Regions from separate parts of the Rhodoferax sp. PAMC 29310 genome, predicted to be linked through region 2. Evidence: predicted binding sites of a transcription regulator. Region 2 holds the regulator's gene; each other region holds the start of a gene.
What was found. Region 2 encodes FNR, which switches genes on or off when oxygen is low (the NO sensors DNR and NnrR bind a similar motif). Its sites were predicted from a motif close to TTGATNNNNATCAA; they were not measured.
Positions count from the first base shown of each region.

Region 1: a site for FNR is predicted at 1,836-1,849, ahead of hemN (oxygen-independent coproporphyrinogen III oxidase). Genes of this name have one in related genera too.
Region 3: a site for FNR is predicted at 2,256-2,269, ahead of cyoA (ubiquinol oxidase subunit II). Genes of this name have one in related genera too.

Region 1 covers NZ_CP072852.1:3,010,254-3,015,887, reverse strand. Annotated here, with positions in the region: gene J8G15_RS14015 (nitric-oxide reductase large subunit) at 1-1,646, opposite strand, end outside; gene hemN (oxygen-independent coproporphyrinogen III oxidase) at 1,953-3,341, shown strand; gene J8G15_RS14005 (IS1182 family transposase) at 3,960-5,297, opposite strand.
Region 2 covers NZ_CP072852.1:1,389,666-1,395,299, forward strand. Annotated here, with positions in the region: gene J8G15_RS06315 (sensor domain-containing diguanylate cyclase) at 1-86, opposite strand, end outside; gene J8G15_RS06320 (sulfite exporter TauE/SafE family protein) at 136-813, opposite strand; partial or broken gene hemN (oxygen-independent coproporphyrinogen III oxidase) at 823-2,220, opposite strand; gene fnr (fumarate/nitrate reduction transcriptional regulator Fnr) at 2,372-3,091, shown strand; gene J8G15_RS06335 (fasciclin domain-containing protein) at 3,188-3,643, opposite strand; gene J8G15_RS06340 (cation diffusion facilitator family transporter) at 4,020-4,673, shown strand; gene J8G15_RS06345 (2Fe-2S iron-sulfur cluster binding domain-containing protein) at 4,753-5,049, shown strand; gene ylqF (ribosome biogenesis GTPase YlqF) at 5,044-5,634, opposite strand, start outside.
Region 3 covers NZ_CP072852.1:4,261,618-4,267,251, forward strand. Annotated here, with positions in the region: gene cyoB (cytochrome o ubiquinol oxidase subunit I) at 1-1,108, opposite strand, end outside; gene cyoA (ubiquinol oxidase subunit II) at 1,125-2,180, opposite strand; gene J8G15_RS19765 (MFS transporter) at 2,338-3,672, shown strand; gene J8G15_RS19770 (IS481 family transposase) at 3,956-4,927, shown strand.

The sequences.
Region 1 (5,634 bases), 1.6 Mb from region 2:
ATCGCGATCACAAAAGTGGGGGTGCCGGTGAAATACAGGTGGTGCAAGGTGCCCAGAATGCCGCCGAATAAAAACACAATGGTCTCCAGCACGATGGCGCTGTTGGCCGTGGCCGCGCGGATCAGGCCCAGGCGGGTGAACAGCAGCGCAATGACTGCCGTGGCAAACACCTCAAAGAAGCCTTCCACCCAGAGGTGCACCAACCACCAGCGCCAGTACTCGATCATGGCGTAGTGCGTCTTTTGGCCCCAGACCAGTGAGCTGGCGTAGAAGCCGCCAATACACAGGGCCGCCAGAAACACCATGGTGATCAGGCCGCGACTCTCTGACGGTCTTTTCAGGGCAGGCATCAAGGCCCGGCCCAACAGCGTGACCCAGAACAACAAGCCCACAAACAGCAGCACTTGCCAGACCCGGCCCATGCTGGTGAATTCAAGGCCTTGGTTGCCAATCCAGAAGCTGTAGTCGTTGCCCAGGTGTTGCAAGGTGCCCAGCCAACCGGTGGCGGTGGAGCCAACCACGATGAACAACAAGGCGTAGAACAAAAGGTTCACGCCCAGCTTTTGGTACTTGGGCTCATGGCCCGAGATGGCGGGTGCAATGTACAAGCCCGTGGCCAGCCACGCGGTGGCAATCCACAACACGGCAAACTGGGTGTGAATGGTGCGGCTCACCGTGAACGGCAAAATTTGCGCCAGCGGGAAGCCAAAGAAACTCTGGCCTTCGACCGCGTAGTGGGCGGTGACCACGCGCATGCCCACCTGGGCCAGGATCAAGCCAATCACCACAAAAAAGTACTTTTGGGTGGCCCGCATCGAGGGCGTGGGCTTCAGGTCAAACAGCGGGTCGTTCTTGGGCGGCGCGGGGTCGCCCTCTTCTTTGGCAGTGGAGTGCACAAAAATCATGCCCGCAATGGCGGCAATCATGAAGATGATGCTGGCAATCGACCACATGCCGGCGCCCACCGTGGGGGTGTTGCCCACCAGCGGCTCATGCGGCCAGTTGCTGGTGTAGCTCAGGTCCGTCTCACCAGGACGATCGGTGGTCGCAGACCAAGACGACCAGAAAATAAATGCGGGCAAAGACTGCAGGTCCGCCGGGTCGGGCAGGGTGCCGGCGCTCATGGCGTATTGCTCGCGCAGGGCGTCCATGCCGGGGTCGGTGCCAAACAACTTCACATAGTGGTCCACCACGCTGGCCACCGCTTCAGCCCGGTCGGGTGACAGCGTGATGGTGTTCGTGGCGGCGTCATAGCTGTTGTGGCGCATCTCGGCTTTGAGGCGGCCGTTCAGCTCGGCTTGCTGGCCGACGCTCAAAGTCTCAAAGGCCTGGCCGTGATCGCGCTCGGCCCAAATGGCACGCAGCGCCAGGGCTTCGCGGTGCAACCAGTCGGCCGACCAATCGGGTGCCACATAGCTGCCGTGGCCCCAGACCGAGCCCAGCTGCTGGCCGCCAGCGGACAACCAGGACTCTTGCCCGTGCTGCACCTGACCCTCGAAGAAGAGGACTTTGCCCTCGGTACTGATGACTTGTTTGGGAATGGGCGGCGCTTTGAGATAAATCTCTGAGCCGACCCAACCCAGGACTGCAAATGACAGCACACAGATAGTGGCGAGCCAGGTCCAGAGTTTGCGCGTGGCGTGCATGGTGGATGACCTTTCAGAGGAGTTGAAACGAATCGCAGGTCACACCGGAAACGGCCTTGAACTGCAATAGATGCATCTAAATACTTCTTACATTAAAGAGGCAAATAAAATACATCTTTATTTGAATTTAATCGTATTTCGATCTGGATTCACCCGCCACGCAACACGTGATCGTCCAGCGCGTTTCACTTGACTTGAGTCAAGGTGGGCGCGGTTTATCTGTTTGAAAATAACACCCACACAAGGCTGGGCGCGAGGCGTTGCCTTCAGCCCCTTCCAACAAGCTCTGACACAGGCACCCATCCCATGCAACAGCTCCCCGACATCGAGTTTTCTGAAGCGTTAATCCGCCGTTACGACAAGCTGAGTCCTCGCTACACCTCTTACCCCACCGCCGACCGTTTTCACGGCGAGTTCACCGAGGCCGACTACTTCAATTACCTGGAGCAGCGCACCGCGGACGCCAACAAAAATCCGCCGCTCTCGATCTACATCCACGTGCCGTTTTGCGAGTCGCTGTGCTACTTTTGCGCCTGCAACAAAATCATCACCCAAGACCACAGCCGCACCACCGAGTACCTGCGCTACCTGGCCAAAGAAATTGAGCTGGTGGCCGCCCGCATTGGGCCGGACCGGCGCACCGCGCAGCTACACTTTGGCGGCGGTACCCCCACGTTTTTGACCCCGGACGAGCTGCGCCAGCTCATGGCCTTGCTGCGCACTCACTTCAATTTCTTGCCGGATGCCGAGTTGGGCATCGAGATTGACCCCCGCACCGTCAGCGACGGCACCATGGCCATGCTCGGTGAGTTGGGCTTTAACCGAACCAGCTTTGGCGTGCAAGACTTTGACGCCGCCGTGCAGCAATCGGTCAACCGCATTCAGCCTTACGAGATGGTCGAAGAAGCCGTCACCGCCAGCCGCCAGGCCGGGTTTGAGTCCATCAACGCTGACCTGATTTACGGCCTGCCCAAACAGTCGCTGGAAAGTTTCAACCGCACGCTAGACCGCGTGATTGAGCTCTCGCCCGAGCGCATTGCGCTGTACAACTACGCCCATCTGCCCAGCCGCTTCAAAGCCCAGCGCCTCATCATCGAAGCCGATTTGCCCAGCGCCGAGCTGCGCCTGCAAATCTTTTTGATGTCCGTGCGCCGCCTGCTGGAGGCCGGCTACATCTACATCGGGCTGGACCATTTCTCCAAACCCGAAGACGAGCTCAACAAAGCCCGGCTGGACAAAACCTTGCACCGCAACTTTCAGGGCTACACCACGCGGGCTGACTGTGATTTGATCGGTTTTGGCGTCTCCGCCATAGGCAAAGTGGGCCACTCTTACAGCCAGTCGGTGCGCACCGTCAAAGCCTATTACGAGCACCTGGACGCGGGCCGCCTGCCCGTGGAAAAAGGCTTTGCCCTGACCGCTGACGACGTGTTGCGCCGCCAAGTCATCATGGAATTGATGTGCAGCGGCCCGGTCGACTTTGCCGCCGTCAACGTCGCCCACGGCATTGACTTTGTGAGCTACTTTGCCGACGAGCTGAGCCAGCTGAAAACCTACGAAGACGCCGGCCTGATCACCGTGGACGCCCACAGCATCCACGTCACGCCGAAGGGCCGCATGTTTGTGCGGGCGGTGGGCATGGTGTTTGACAAACACTTGGCGCAGTCGACAGCCAAGTTCTCGAAGCTGATTTGAGGTTTTCTCTGGCTGGCATTGCCTGGAAATACTGCTTCTATATTGATAGCGACTTGCGCTTTTTCTGCGTGCGCTAGCGGGCTAAAACCTATGTAATTGTTTGGGGCTTGTGAGTGAGCGTACGGCTTGCCACGGCCTTGTTCATTCCCCGCTATCCCCCAACCTCTTTCACCCCCGCCGGGGCGGAAAGGGGAGCCGAACTCCCGTATTTGGCCGACGCTTTTGCGTGACCGATCTCAATGGGGGAGAGCAACTTTACAAGTAACCGGGGCCCGGGGCTGGGCGTCGTGGGGCATGGCGAGCAATGGCACAGGCTGCACGATGAAGTTTGAGGTGCACGCCTTTGAGCGACTGCAATGAAGGCGGAAGCGGTCAGTCGGGGGCGTGGTCCAGTTTTGGGGAAAACGGGCTCCATGGTGTCATGGGCGAGCCCCTTCGGAAGTTCCCTAGGAGTCTGGGCGGCAGAAGGCTTTAAACGAGGGCGAATTGGTTCATAGGCCGCTCAATGCGGTCTGGCCGATGGTGAACATGTTCGTCAACGCCATCGTCTTTATCGGCCAAGCCCGGTTCAAGCAGGCTCAGGATCGCCCCGTTTGTGGTTTTGGTGCGCTTTCTCACTCAACTCGCCTGCATCGCCCCCATTCGGCGAAGATTGAGCGCCAGACAAACGAGCTTGAACTCGGCTTTCACCTTTTCTAACCCCCGCATGCTGAACTGGCGAAACCCCAGAACGTTTTTAATCCAGCCGTTGGGCGGCTCTGCAATCCACTTGCGCTTGCGGTAGTCAAGCTTGCCTTGTTCGGTGTCGAACTTGGCCGCCATCGCTACCGAGTGCGGGTAGCGCTTGGCATCGCGGGGCTTGGCCAATACTTTGCCCTCGCGCCCCAACGCGATCACCAATTCGGTCTGTGGCTGCGTTTTTGCCAACTCTGCCATCACCGCCTCACTGCGGTAGCCCGCATCGGCCAGCACCTGCTGCGCTTGTACTCCCGTGTGCGTCTTGACGGCCGCCAACACCATGGGCAATTGCTGCACATCCGAGCTGGTGTTGACCACTTCGGCGGCCACGATGATGTGCGCGCTCTCATCGACTGCGGTTTGGGCGTTATAGCTGTAATCAAAGCCACCACCGGCACGCTTCATGATGCGTGATTCGGGGTCGGTAAAGCTTTCCTGGGCTTTGGCCGCAGGCACACCAAAGTCACGCTGATATGGTTTGCCACCCTTGGGCTTGCCGTCTTTGTCTTTGGGTTGGCGTTCGTCGCTGGGGCTGCGCCCACGCTGGGTGTCGCTTTGACGCCGGCGCTCTTCAAGGCGGGCTTTGGCTGCAACAATGGCTGCCAGCCGAGTTTGCCGGCGTTCAAGCTCAGCGGGGATGTCAAGGTCGGGTTCGTTCTTCTCGGCCTCATCGGTGTTGGCCGCCTTTTGCAGCAAGACTGCAATTTGGGCGTTGAGGTCGATCTCTGTGGTTTGCATGCGCCCATAGCTCATCGCCTTGTGGCGGCTGGCATTGGCCTTGATCTTGGTGCCATCCACGGCGATGGTGCCCAGTTTGACCAAGCCCATTTCGCGCGCCAGGAGTACGACTTGGACAAACAGGTCAGTGAACTCGCTCAAGTGCAGGGCGCGAAAAGCCCGTATCGTGCGGTGGGCGGGGAAGTTGTCAGCGCCGAGCACGCGAAAGGCCACGTCCTCAAACAGCTTTCTGGCGATCTTGCGTGAACTGAATACGCCGGTAGCGTATGCATAGACCAAAACCTTGACCATCATGGCCGGGTGAAACGGCTGATTGCGCGGGCCCCCTGCTTCGTAGCGAAGATGAAACCCACTCAAGTTCAGGCTGTCGACGGTGTCGTTGATGAAGTAGACCAGATGGCCTTGGGGTAGCCAGTCTTGCAAGGCGCGGGGCAAGAGTTGTTGCTGTTCTGGGTGATAGGGGATGTAGCTTGCACTCATGCCCCTATTGAATCTCACACTTCAAAAATCAGCATCGGGACAATCCCTTCTGCCGCCCAGACTCCTAGAATAGTGCATCCGCATCCGAAAACGCATACTCATTCCGGCTCATACACCATCTCATTCGACCGAAAGCGCTGTTTCTTACGCTGCACGCAACGCAACAATTGCCCGCCGTTTAGCGTTGGCGCTGATCGTCACATGCACGGCAATGATGTTGCTAGGGCCGACGATCGCGGATTCGGTACTTGCGATCTTAGGTTGTCAAGGAGGGGTTGATTGCGGACCCATCGTAGACCTCGTGGGCGGGCGTTTTGCCGCGTTCTATCGGGTCGAT
Region 2 (5,634 bases):
GCTTGCTCTGCCGGTGTGTCCATGATCTGGTAAACGTCCAAAGCTTTCATCCTTGTCGCTTCGTCAGGAGACACAGGTGACGTCATAGGTGGATCCTCCGCATTATTTCTTTATCATCATACCGGTTTGCCTACTTTACGGGGTGACACACCACGGCGCGGCATCATGCGCATACGCCATCCAAAGCGCCCAGGCTGCGCTTGCGGCCAAGGCAAATCCAGCAACTCTGACCCCCCAATCACCCGTGCTTCCCCCGCCCAATCGCAACCAAAGCCAAGGCCCCGCCAACAAGGACACACCGGACCCAAGCGCAAACAAGGCCATCACCATGGCGCCATCCACGGCTTGACCACTAAGCGAAGCAACCAACAATGCCGAGTACAACAGGCCACAGGGCAGAAACGTCCACAAAGCACCAATGACCAGCGGCGCACCTCGCCCACGCCCTTGAGCCAGGGAGCGAGCCCCCGCCCAAATTTTGCGCCCAGTTGCCTCCAGCCAGATGGGTTGCCGGGCTTTCCACATCAGCAACAAACCTAGTACCAAGGTGGCGACGTGAAACAGTGTCCATACGGGTCGAAGTGCGGTCGACTGAACCGTCAGCCAGCCTAGCCCTTGCATGGAAGCAGCCGCCAGCGCGCCCAGTGCGGAATAGCCCACCAATCGCCCCAATTGAAATCCAAGCAAAGCAGAGTTTTTATAAGGGCCGGCTGCTTGACCAATGCCAGCGCAGGCCGCGCCACACATGGCAATGCAGTGCGGCCCACCGGCCAGTCCCATTAATAGTGCGGTTACCGCGAGAGAAGTCTGCATCACGCAATGCTAGATGACTTTTGAAAACTGGGCGCGTGTGCGGTCAGTCTGTAGATACCGGTCAAAGACCGTGGCCATGGCCCGGACAAAATGCAGGCCGGGCTCAGACACATGGATGCCAGCATCATCTACTGTGGCCAGCCCCTGATCCGTGAAAGGCGCCAGTGACTACAATTCGGAGGCAAAGTAATGGCGGAAATCGATGAGATAGGCCAATTCAACAGACTCAAACGAGACATCCCCCTGACACATTAGTGACATGATGATGGCGCGCCGAATCAGGTCATCACGGCTCAGGGCGACACCACTAACAACCGGAAAAAGATCCTGATCCAGGCGGTCAGAATATGACTCCATGGTTTTCGCGTTTTGGCTGTAACTGGGACCAACTCGCCCAATGACAGATACACCCAACTCGATCAAATCGCAGTCAGGCTGGGTGCTGAAGCCCTGAAAATTGCGATGCAGACGACCCTGTCGTTTGGCAATGGCCAACACATCGGTGGGCAAGGCGAAATGAGCCAGGCCAATGAACACATAACCAGCAGCTCGCAACGCCGCAATTGAGTTGGAATGCATGACCAGATTGGCCGCGTCGCTAGGAAGCGCAGCGGTGCTGATATGGCGCTGCGGTTTGAAGTGCGCCGGCCGGTGGGCGTAGGCATAGAGTGCGATGCGGTCGGGCCGCCACTCGATGACTTGTGACAGCGTACGCTCGAACGATTCCGAACTTTGTTGGGGCAGGCCATAAATCAGGTCCACGTTGATCGAATCAAAACCGCGCTGGCGGGCATCCTGAAACAGTTAGACCACTTGCTCAACAGGTTGAATCCGGTGTATCGCCATTTGAACTGCCGGGTCAATATCCTGAACGCCAATACTCAAGCGTTTAAAACCCAGCAGCATCAGTGCGTCCAGTCGATCGGAATCCAGGGTGCGCGGATCGATTTCGATGACGTACTCACCGGCCGGAAGCATTTTGAAATTTCGCCGCAACATGCTCATCAAATCGCCCAGCTGGGCATCGGTCAAAAAGGTAGGTGTGCCGCCTCCCACATACAGTTGACTCACCGACTGCCCCGCGCCCAACTCGGCCGTGTGAAGCTCTACCTCGCGACTCAAGTAGTTCAAATACGTGTCCGCATGTCCATGCTCACTTGTAACGACTTTGTTGCAGGAGCAGAAGTAGCACAGCGTTTCACAAAACGGAATATGCACATAAAGGGACATCGGCCGTGCGGCCACCGTCGGCCCAGAGCGGCGTTGGGCCAGCGCCTGCTTGTACTCAAGCTCGGCAAAGGCCTCGACAAATCGATCAGCGGTAGGAAAGGAGGTGTAGCGGGGACCAGAAGCATTCAACCGATTGAGCACGTCATTTAAATCAGGGGGGGCCGCATCGGCATTCATAGGCAATCCTTGGCAAGGCTGGAAATATGCCTTCAACCCCACATCAAAACCTTGACTCAGATCAACCTCGAATGAAATAGGACCTGCCAATTGATTTGACCTACATCAGGAAGTGCGGGGTCAGACGTCAATTGGTGCCAGAATGGTCTGCATGAACCCCATCACCTTAAAAGTCGCATGCTCCAGTTGCAATCTGAAGGAGCTGTGTATGCCACTTGGATTGACGCCGGACGAATTGGACCGTGTCGACGAAGTGGTGGCGGCGCGACGCAAAGTCAAGCGAGGTACAACGCTGTTTCGAACCGGTGAGAGGTTCACCAGTCTGTACGCCATTCGCACTGGTTTTTTCAAAACCAGCGTCGTCTCTGAAGATGGCAAGGACCAAGTGACCGGGTTTCAGATGGCTGGAGAAATCATTGGGCTGGATGGCATCGTGAATGACCAACACACTTGTGACGCTGTTGCCTTGGAAGATGCCGAGGTATGCGTCATGCCTTTTAATCGCGTTGAAGAAATCTCGCGGGAAGTGATTTCATTACAGCGCCATGTGCACAAAATCATGAGCCGCGAAATTGTGCGTGAGCACGGCGTGATGTTGCTGCTGGGCAGCATGCGCGCAGAAGAGAGACTGGCCGCGTTTTTGCTGAATCTGGTTCAACGATTAAACGCCCGTGGGTTTTCAAAAACCGAATTGGTCCTGCGCATGACGCGCGAGGAAATTGGAAGTTACCTGGGCTTGAAACTGGAAACCGTGAGCCGCACGTTTTCGAAGTTTGTGGAAGACGGCATTGTGGAAGTCAAACAGCGCCACATTCGTATTGTGGATGCCGAGATGTTGAAAGACATCGTCAACCCCAAAGCCTGCAATTGATCACACAGACCCATTAAAGAAAGCCGGATCATCCGGCTTTTTTTGTGGGCGCCCCGCGGTCTGTAGTTCGCAGGGAGCCCAACTTTGAGCCCGCAGTTACTTGGGCATGATCACGCTGTCAATCACGTGGATCACGCCATTGTCAGCCACGATGTCTGTCGCAGTGACCTTGGCGCCATCCACCATGACACCTCCCATAGTTTTGACAGTGATCTCAGAACCCTGAACAGTTTTGACTTTGCCGGCTTTGACATCGGCAGCCATCACTTTGCCGGGCACCACGTGGTAGGTCAATACCGAAGTCAGCTTGGCTTTGTCTTTCAACAGCGCATCAAGATCAGCTTTCGGAATTTTGGCGAAGGCCGCATCAGTCGGGGCAAACACGGTGAACGGGCCTGGGCCTTTCAACGTGTCAATCAAACCGGCAGCGGTCAACGCCGTGGCCAGGGTTTTGAAAGTCCCAGCAGAAACAGCGGTGTCAACAATGTCCTTCGCTTGAACAGAAAAAGCGACGCCAAAAGCCAACGCGGTTGCAAGAATGGTTTTTTTCATGGAGCTCTCCTAAAAATGAATGTCAGGTATGACGCGTCAAAGATGTGACGTGGCCGAATAATACAACCAATAAGTATCCATAATTTCTTTATGGTTTAAATTATTACTAATTGGTATCTTTATGAGTTGAAAAGAACCATTGGCTGAACTAACCTCAGAAATGCCTCGCTTCAAGAGCGTATTGCCCATCTACCGGCTTGAACATTGTTCAGCGACGACGCACCACTCGCAACAAGGTTTGACAAAAACTATACGGTTGGTTACGGCAACCTCTTCCTTGTCAAGCCTTGGAAATTGGGTCGTCCATCGCAGCAACAATGTCACTTGACACTGGAGTGACTAAAGGGTTCCCAATAGAGTCAATTTAAGGAGAACCATGTCTGCTCACTGCTGCGAACACGAAACACCCACCGCATCGTCCTTCGAAAACATGGATCGGTACCGGCGAATCCTGTGGATTGCCTTGATCATCAACGCCTTCATGTTTTTGGTGGAGATCTTGGCGGGTTACACCTCGGGTTCGCTGTCGCTATTTGCTGATGCGATTGACTTCGCCGGCGACGCTGCCAACTACGCCGTGTCTCTTGCAGTCTTGTCGGCGGCCTTGGTTTGGCGCGCCCGCGCCGCAATGGTGAAGGCGCTCAGCATGATCGCCTTTGGACTGTTCATTCTGACGCGGGCGGCGTGGGCCGCCCTGAACGGCGCCGTGCCAGACGCGCCGACCATGGGAGCGATCGGTTTGGTAGCACTGGTAGCCAATGTGGCCGTTGCCTGGATGCTGTACGCGTTTCGTGAGGGTGACGCCAACATGCGCAGCGTCTGGCTGTGCTCACGCAACGACGCCATTGGCAACCTAGCGGTAATGGCCGCCGCCGTGGGTGTATTTGGCACCGGGCAAGCATGGCCTGACGCGGTGGTGGCTGCGATCATATCCGGTCTGGCCTTGCATGGCGGCTGGCAGGTGCTGCGCCAGGCCCGCACCGAACTGGCGGCTGGCCCAGCCAATCATGAGCACGGTGACGCGGGCTGAAATAGCTACTTATTTGATAGCTGCCTTCGCTTACTCCATATGCCTATAGTGCCATTTCTCATCACAATATAATACTGGCATGAATGCCCCAGACGCACCACTTTTTTATACAGCGATCACCGAACCCGACCAGCAACAATTTGACGCATGGACCGAGCAACCCCTGCTAGTCTCCATGGAGCAAGGCGGCATCGATTGGCCCAGCTCTTGCCGGGGCGGCAACTGCCGAACCTGTATCGGAAAGCTCTCGAAAGGGTCGGTTCGTTACGAGATGGAATGGCCTGGCCTGAGTGCCGAAGAGAAGGCTGAGGGCTACGTCCTGCCTTGTGTGGCCTACCCTTGCTCAGACCTCACGTTGGGTCGAGAAGACCTATGACGCCGACCGCGAGTCGGGCCTGGGGACTTTCTTGAACCGAATTTTTCGGTCCAGCTCAATGGCATCTTTCTTCACCTGACGCTCAGCATCCATCTTCTGCCCTGCGGCCAACCACTCTGCAAACTCCTCTGGCGTTTCCAGCGTGATGCGTCCCATTAGAGCGGCGCGGAAATCGTAGATGGCAATTTCTGCCGCTTTCTGAAGATTTATCTTCTTGCCGCCCTGCAACGCGCCCCGCTTTCGGCCAATAGCCTCCAGCAAAACCTCATCGGTCATTTGGGCCACGCCCTCGAGCTTGAAACGGCCCTCGACATTGGCCGGGTAGTGGGCAATCAAGTAATTCAAAAGCTCGAGCGCCACCTCTTCTTCATTGAAGGCATTACGCCCAATGGCGCCGCTGGCCGCCAGGTTGTAGCCACTTTTGGCAACAATGATGCGCGGCCAAAGTACGCCCGGCGTGTCATAGAGGTAGAAGTCGTCGGCCATCGAAATCCGCTGCTCCAACTTGGTAATACCGGCTTCATCGCCTGTCTTGGCCGCCCGCTTGCCCGCCAAAGTATTGATCAATGTGGATTTACCCACGTT
Region 3 (5,634 bases), 1.7 Mb from region 2:
CAGTGGGAATCGAGATGATCATGGTGGTGATGCCAAAGAAGGCGTTCACGCTGGCCCCTGAACCCATGGTGAAGAAGTGGTGCAACCACACCACGTACGACAGAATCGTGATCACCAAGGTGGCGTAAACCATGGAGGTGTAACCAAAAATACGCTTGCCGCTGAAGGTGGCCACGACTTCCGAGAACACGCCAAACACAGGCAGCACCAAGATGTACACCTCGGGATGACCCCAGATCCAGATCAGATTCACGTACATCATGGCGTTGCCGCCGAGGTCGTTGGTGAAGAAAGCGGTGCCAATGTAGCGGTCCATGGACAACAAGCCCAACACAGCGGTCAACACGGGGAACGATGCCACGATCAGGATGTTGGTGCACAGCGCCGTCCAGGTGAAGATGGGCATCTTCATCATGCCCATGCCGGGTGCGCGCATCTTCACAATGGTGACCAGCAAGTTGATGCCTGAAAGCAAGGTGCCTACGCCGGCCAGCTGCAGCGCCCATATGTAGTAGTCAACCCCCACGCCGGGGCTGAACTGAATGCCCGACAGCGGTGGGTAAGCGAGCCAACCCGTTTGACCAAACTCACCAATGAACAGTGAGATCATGACCAAAATGGCACCGCTGGCGGTCATCCAGAAACTGAAGTTATTCAGAAACGGAAAGGCCACATCGCGAGCGCCAATTTGCAGCGGCACTACAAAGTTCATCAGGCCGGTGATCAGCGGCATGGCCACGAAAAAGATCATGATCACGCCGTGCACTGTGAACAACTGGTCGTAATGGTGCGGCGGCAAAAAGCCTTCAGAGCCGTTGAAGGCCATGGCCTGCTGCGCCCGCATCATGAGCGCGTCAGTGAACCCGCGCAGTAGCATGATCAAACCCAGCACGCAGTACATGATGCCAATTTTTTTGTGGTCAATGCTGGTGAGCCAGTCACGCCACAGTGTTCCCCATACTTTGAAATACGTCAGTGCTGCCATCAGCCCCAGGCCACCCAGTGCCACCCCAATAAAGGTCGCCAGGATGATGGGGTCGTGGTAGGGCAGGGACTCCCAGGTGAGGCGTCCGAAAATAAACTTCGTGAGATCGAATGTTTCAGTCATGAGATAGATGCTGCAGTTAATTCACGACGGGATAGTCGGTGCTAAGGTCACGTACGCTGCACATGGCGGCAACGTACTTTCTGCCGGGGTCGCTGATTAATGCGGTCGCTGAGGTGCTGGAGGCCAGGTTGTAGGTGCCGGGCTTGCCCATGCCACCGCTGGCGTCAATGGCCATCATGTCTTCCATACACATCTTGTTGGCTTCCACACAGCGGTTGACGATGGCCTTGTACAGACCCGGATCGACCGAGGCGTAGCGCTGTACAGGCTCGCGTTCACTGGGTTTTGCCAGCATCAGGTACTCGGCGCGACTCAACTCTTTGCCGCTGGCTTTGTTGGTGGCCACCCATTTGTCAAAATCAGCTGTTGCCAAGCCATGAAATTTGAAGCGCATGCCGTTGAATCCATGGCCGCTGTAGTTGGCGGAAAAGCCGTCAAACACGCCTGGTTTATTGATCACCGCACTGAGCTTGGTTTGCATGCCAGGCATGGCATAGATTTGACCGGCCAATGCGGGAATGAAAAACGAATTCATGATGGATGACGAGGTGATCTTGAATTGAATCGGACGATCAATCGGTGCCGCCATCTCATTGACCAGTGCGATGCCTTGTTCGGGGTAAATGAACAGCCATTTCCAATCCAGCGCCACCACCTCAACCACCAGCGGTTTGACGTCTTCAGGCACTGGCCGATTGGCGTCAATGCGACCCAAAGGACGGTACGGGTCCAGGGTGTGGGTGCTGATCCAGGTGATGGCACCCAACGCGATGATGATCAGCAGCGGGGCCGCCCAGATCACCAGTTCCAGCTGGGTGGAGTGGTCCCAGTCTGGCCGGTAGTCGGCCTTGGTATTGGCTTTGCGATAGCGCCATGCAAATAGCAAGGTGAGTGCAATGACCGGTACGATGATGAGCAGCATCAATCCCGTGGAAACGAGGATCAGGTTGCGTTGCTGAATGGCGATATCTCCCGATGGATTCATCACCACCCAGTTACAACCTGTGAGTAAGGCCACTGCCGGAATCATCAGCAGCCGAAGCCACTTTAAAGCGTTCTTAGTCGTTAACATGCCACACCAATGAAGTTTTTGTTAGGTTAGGGTGTGGAATTTACGCCTTGCTACTCGGCTTTACCATTGGACGTTTTGTCCTATGTCAATAAATTTTCTTTCATAAGAATCTCTGCACGGTACAAAATGACTGACTTAGACTGAAAAAGGAGCCCGTATGACGCCCACTCTTAGCCCCCCAGACCTCTCTGCGCCCGGCACTGCCCACAACCCCAATGAGGCGGTTGCCGACGAACACACGATTGCACCCAGTGAAATTGCGGTGGGCGTGATCTTGGGGCGTGCCTCAGAGTACTTTGACTTCTTTGTCTACGCCATCGCGTCTGTGCTGGTGTTTCCATCCGTCTTTTTCCCGTTCCTTGATCCGCTTCAGGGCACGTTGTGGGCCTTTGTGATCTTTTCATTTGCCTTTATCGGCCGCCCTTTCGGGACGCTGGTGTTCATGAAAATTGAAAAGCATTACGGGCGTGGCGTGAAGCTGACTGGGGCGCTGTTATTGCTGGGTGTTTCCACGGCAGGCATCGCCTTTCTGCCCGGTACGTCCTCGATCGGTTTCACCGCCATCGTGCTGTTGTCGATATTTCGCTTTTCACAAGGTATTGCGCTGGGGGGGTCTTGGGATGGTCTGCCGTCATTGCTGGCGATGCGAGCGCCAAAGGCGCAGCGCGGCTGGTGGGCCATGATTCCCCAGTTGGGTGCTCCGCTGGGCTTCATGATCGCTGCAGCGCTATTTTGGTATTTGAATTCCCAACTGTCAGACGCTGACTTCTTGGCGTGGGGCTGGCGCTTTCCTTTCTATGTGGCTTTTGCCATCAACGTGGTGGCACTGTTCGCGCGACTGCGTTTGGTGGTGACGTACGAGTATGAAAAATTGCTCAAAGACAACTCCTTGGCCCCCAGCGATGTGGGTGAATTGATCAAGGCCCGAGGCAGCAACCTCTTCATTGGTGCGTTTACATCCTTGGCGACCTACGCCTTGTTCCATCTGGTCACGGTGTTTCCACTGTCATGGATCAAGCTGTATTCCAACCAATCCGTTGACGATGTGCTGATGGTGCAGATCATTGGCGGTGCCATCGCGCTGGTTGGCGTGGTGGCCTCGGGTTGGATTGCCGACCGCTTTGGCCGCCGCAATACGCTGGGTTCGCTGGCAATTCTTATCGCGCTGTTCAGCTTTGTGGCACCCATGCTGCTCAGCAATGATGTGTTTGGCGAGGATCTGTTCATTCTGGTCGGTTTTGCCCTGCTGGGACTGTCCTACGGGCAGGCGGCAGGTGCTGTCACCTCCAACTTCGAACCCAAATTCCGCTACACCGGCGCGGCCTTGACGGCCGACTTGGCTTGGCTGATTGGCGCGGCCTTCGCCCCGCTGGTGGCGTTGGGTTTGTCAGCCCACTTTGGCCTGGGCTTCATGGGCGTGTACCTGTTCTCGGGTGCGGTATGCACGCTGGTCGCCCTGCGCGTGAACAAAGCGCGTGAGCTGCGTGGCTAGCCTGTATCGTCATCACGTGCGACGCGCATGAGGCAGTCGCTGAGTGGCTTAGTGGCTGAGTGGCTGGGCGACTGCATCTGCGTTGAGCTCGCCCCGCACTCACCGATTAACTTGGAGTAGGCTGCCTCTTGGGCGATGGAGTTACTTGGTTTCCTCGGTGCCGTGGCCCTTTGCCTAGCTGTCGCGTCCCGTGAGATCATGTTCCCGTCCGCAGCTGGCCCTTATTCAAAGCTCGCCAGTTGATGCGGGGCGTGATTGCGTCCTTACAAGGAGAGAAGACGTCATGAGTCAAGTCCATCCCTGCGCCCGAACCACCCCTCGCACACGCGCTGAGATAAGGACCTCGCCCGCTGGTGCCAGTGCGCTGGCCGACCGATACAACATCACGCCCGCCACCGCTCGCAAGTGGAAAGAGCGCGAAGATTCAGAGGATCGCTCCCACCGCCCGCGTACGTTGAAGACGACGCTCAGTCCAGCGCAGGAGCAACTTGTTGTCGAGCTTCGGCGCACAGTTCTACTGCCCCTGGACGACCTGCTGGCGATCACCCGCGAGTTCATCAATGCCGCTGTTTCACGCTCAGGCTTGGACCGTTGTTTGCGCCGCCATGGCGTCTCCGATCTGAAAGGCCTGCTGCCACAAGTTGAGGGGGAGCCTGCGCCACTGAAAACCTTCAAGGACTACGAGCCTGGATTCATACACATTGACATCAAGTACCTGCCGCAGATGCCTGATGAGACGAAGAGGCGCTACCTCTTTGTGGCCATTGATCGAGCGACACGGTGGGTCTATTTCCACATTTACAACGACCAGACTGACGTCAGCAGTACCGATTTTTTGTGCCGGTTGAGAAAAGTCTCGCCCATGAGAATTCAAAAGATTCTGACTGACAACGGAAGTCAATTTACCGACCGTTTTACAGCCAAGAGCAAACAAGCCACGGGCAAGCATACGTTCGACATCAGCTGTGCCGAGATGGGTATCGTGCATCGCCTGTCGCCCCCACGCCATCCGCAAACCAATGGCATGGTGGAGCGCTTCAATGGGCGCATCAGCGACTTGGTTAAGCAAACACGTTTCGCATCAGCGGCTGAGCTGGAGGCGACTCTGACGCTTTATTTAAAGACCTACAACCACCATATCCCGCAGCGGGCTTTGAAGCACCAAACACCTATTCAAGCTTTGCAGAAATGGCGCGCAGGAAAACCTGATTTGTTTGTCAAGCGAGTTTATGAACAGGCGGGACTTGACACCTAGCCGCTTGGCTGGCCAAGGTGATTAAAGCGGAACGGGCGCGGGCAAGACAGCCGGACTGAAAGCAAGCACCACCCACTTTCGCGCTAGAGCGCCTGCCTGGGCGCACAAGATGTCTTGCAGTCCCAAGCCTAGGCCGACCACCGCCCTGAACACATGCAGTGCTGGAGTCCGGCCTTGAATGCTATGCAATTAATAGCTTCTTGCGCAGTTAGTACGGGTGCTGGAGGCCTAAAAGGTATAAAAAATTCCTCAAGAAGCAAAGCTACCCTAAGCCCCCTAAGCCCCCAACCCATGCCCAGCGAGTCCGTTTTGCACCCCACCTGGCTGCTGCCAATCCCCTCAAACTCGCCCTGCGAGAGCAGCAACCGCTCTACCACGGCTCCCTGACTCGGGTGGCTGGCCCGCACCGCGTCGAATCAGGCTGGTGGGGCCAAGGCGAATGGGCCTTGCGCGATTACTTTCTGGCCCGCAGCGAACACATGGGCCTGCTCTGGATCTACCGCGAACGCCTGCCCTGCCCTGCCCGGCGAGGGCGAGGGCGAGGGCGAGGGCGAGGGCGAGGGCGCCGAGGCAAGCGCGGCGCCGGAGTTTGCAGGGGGTGTTTGCGTGACAGGGGGCGGTTGCGACGTCGTTCTGGCTGGCGACAATTCGCCGTAGGGTGGCAGCCTGATCCTTCGCAGGACCAGGGGCGCACACCGCGACGTATG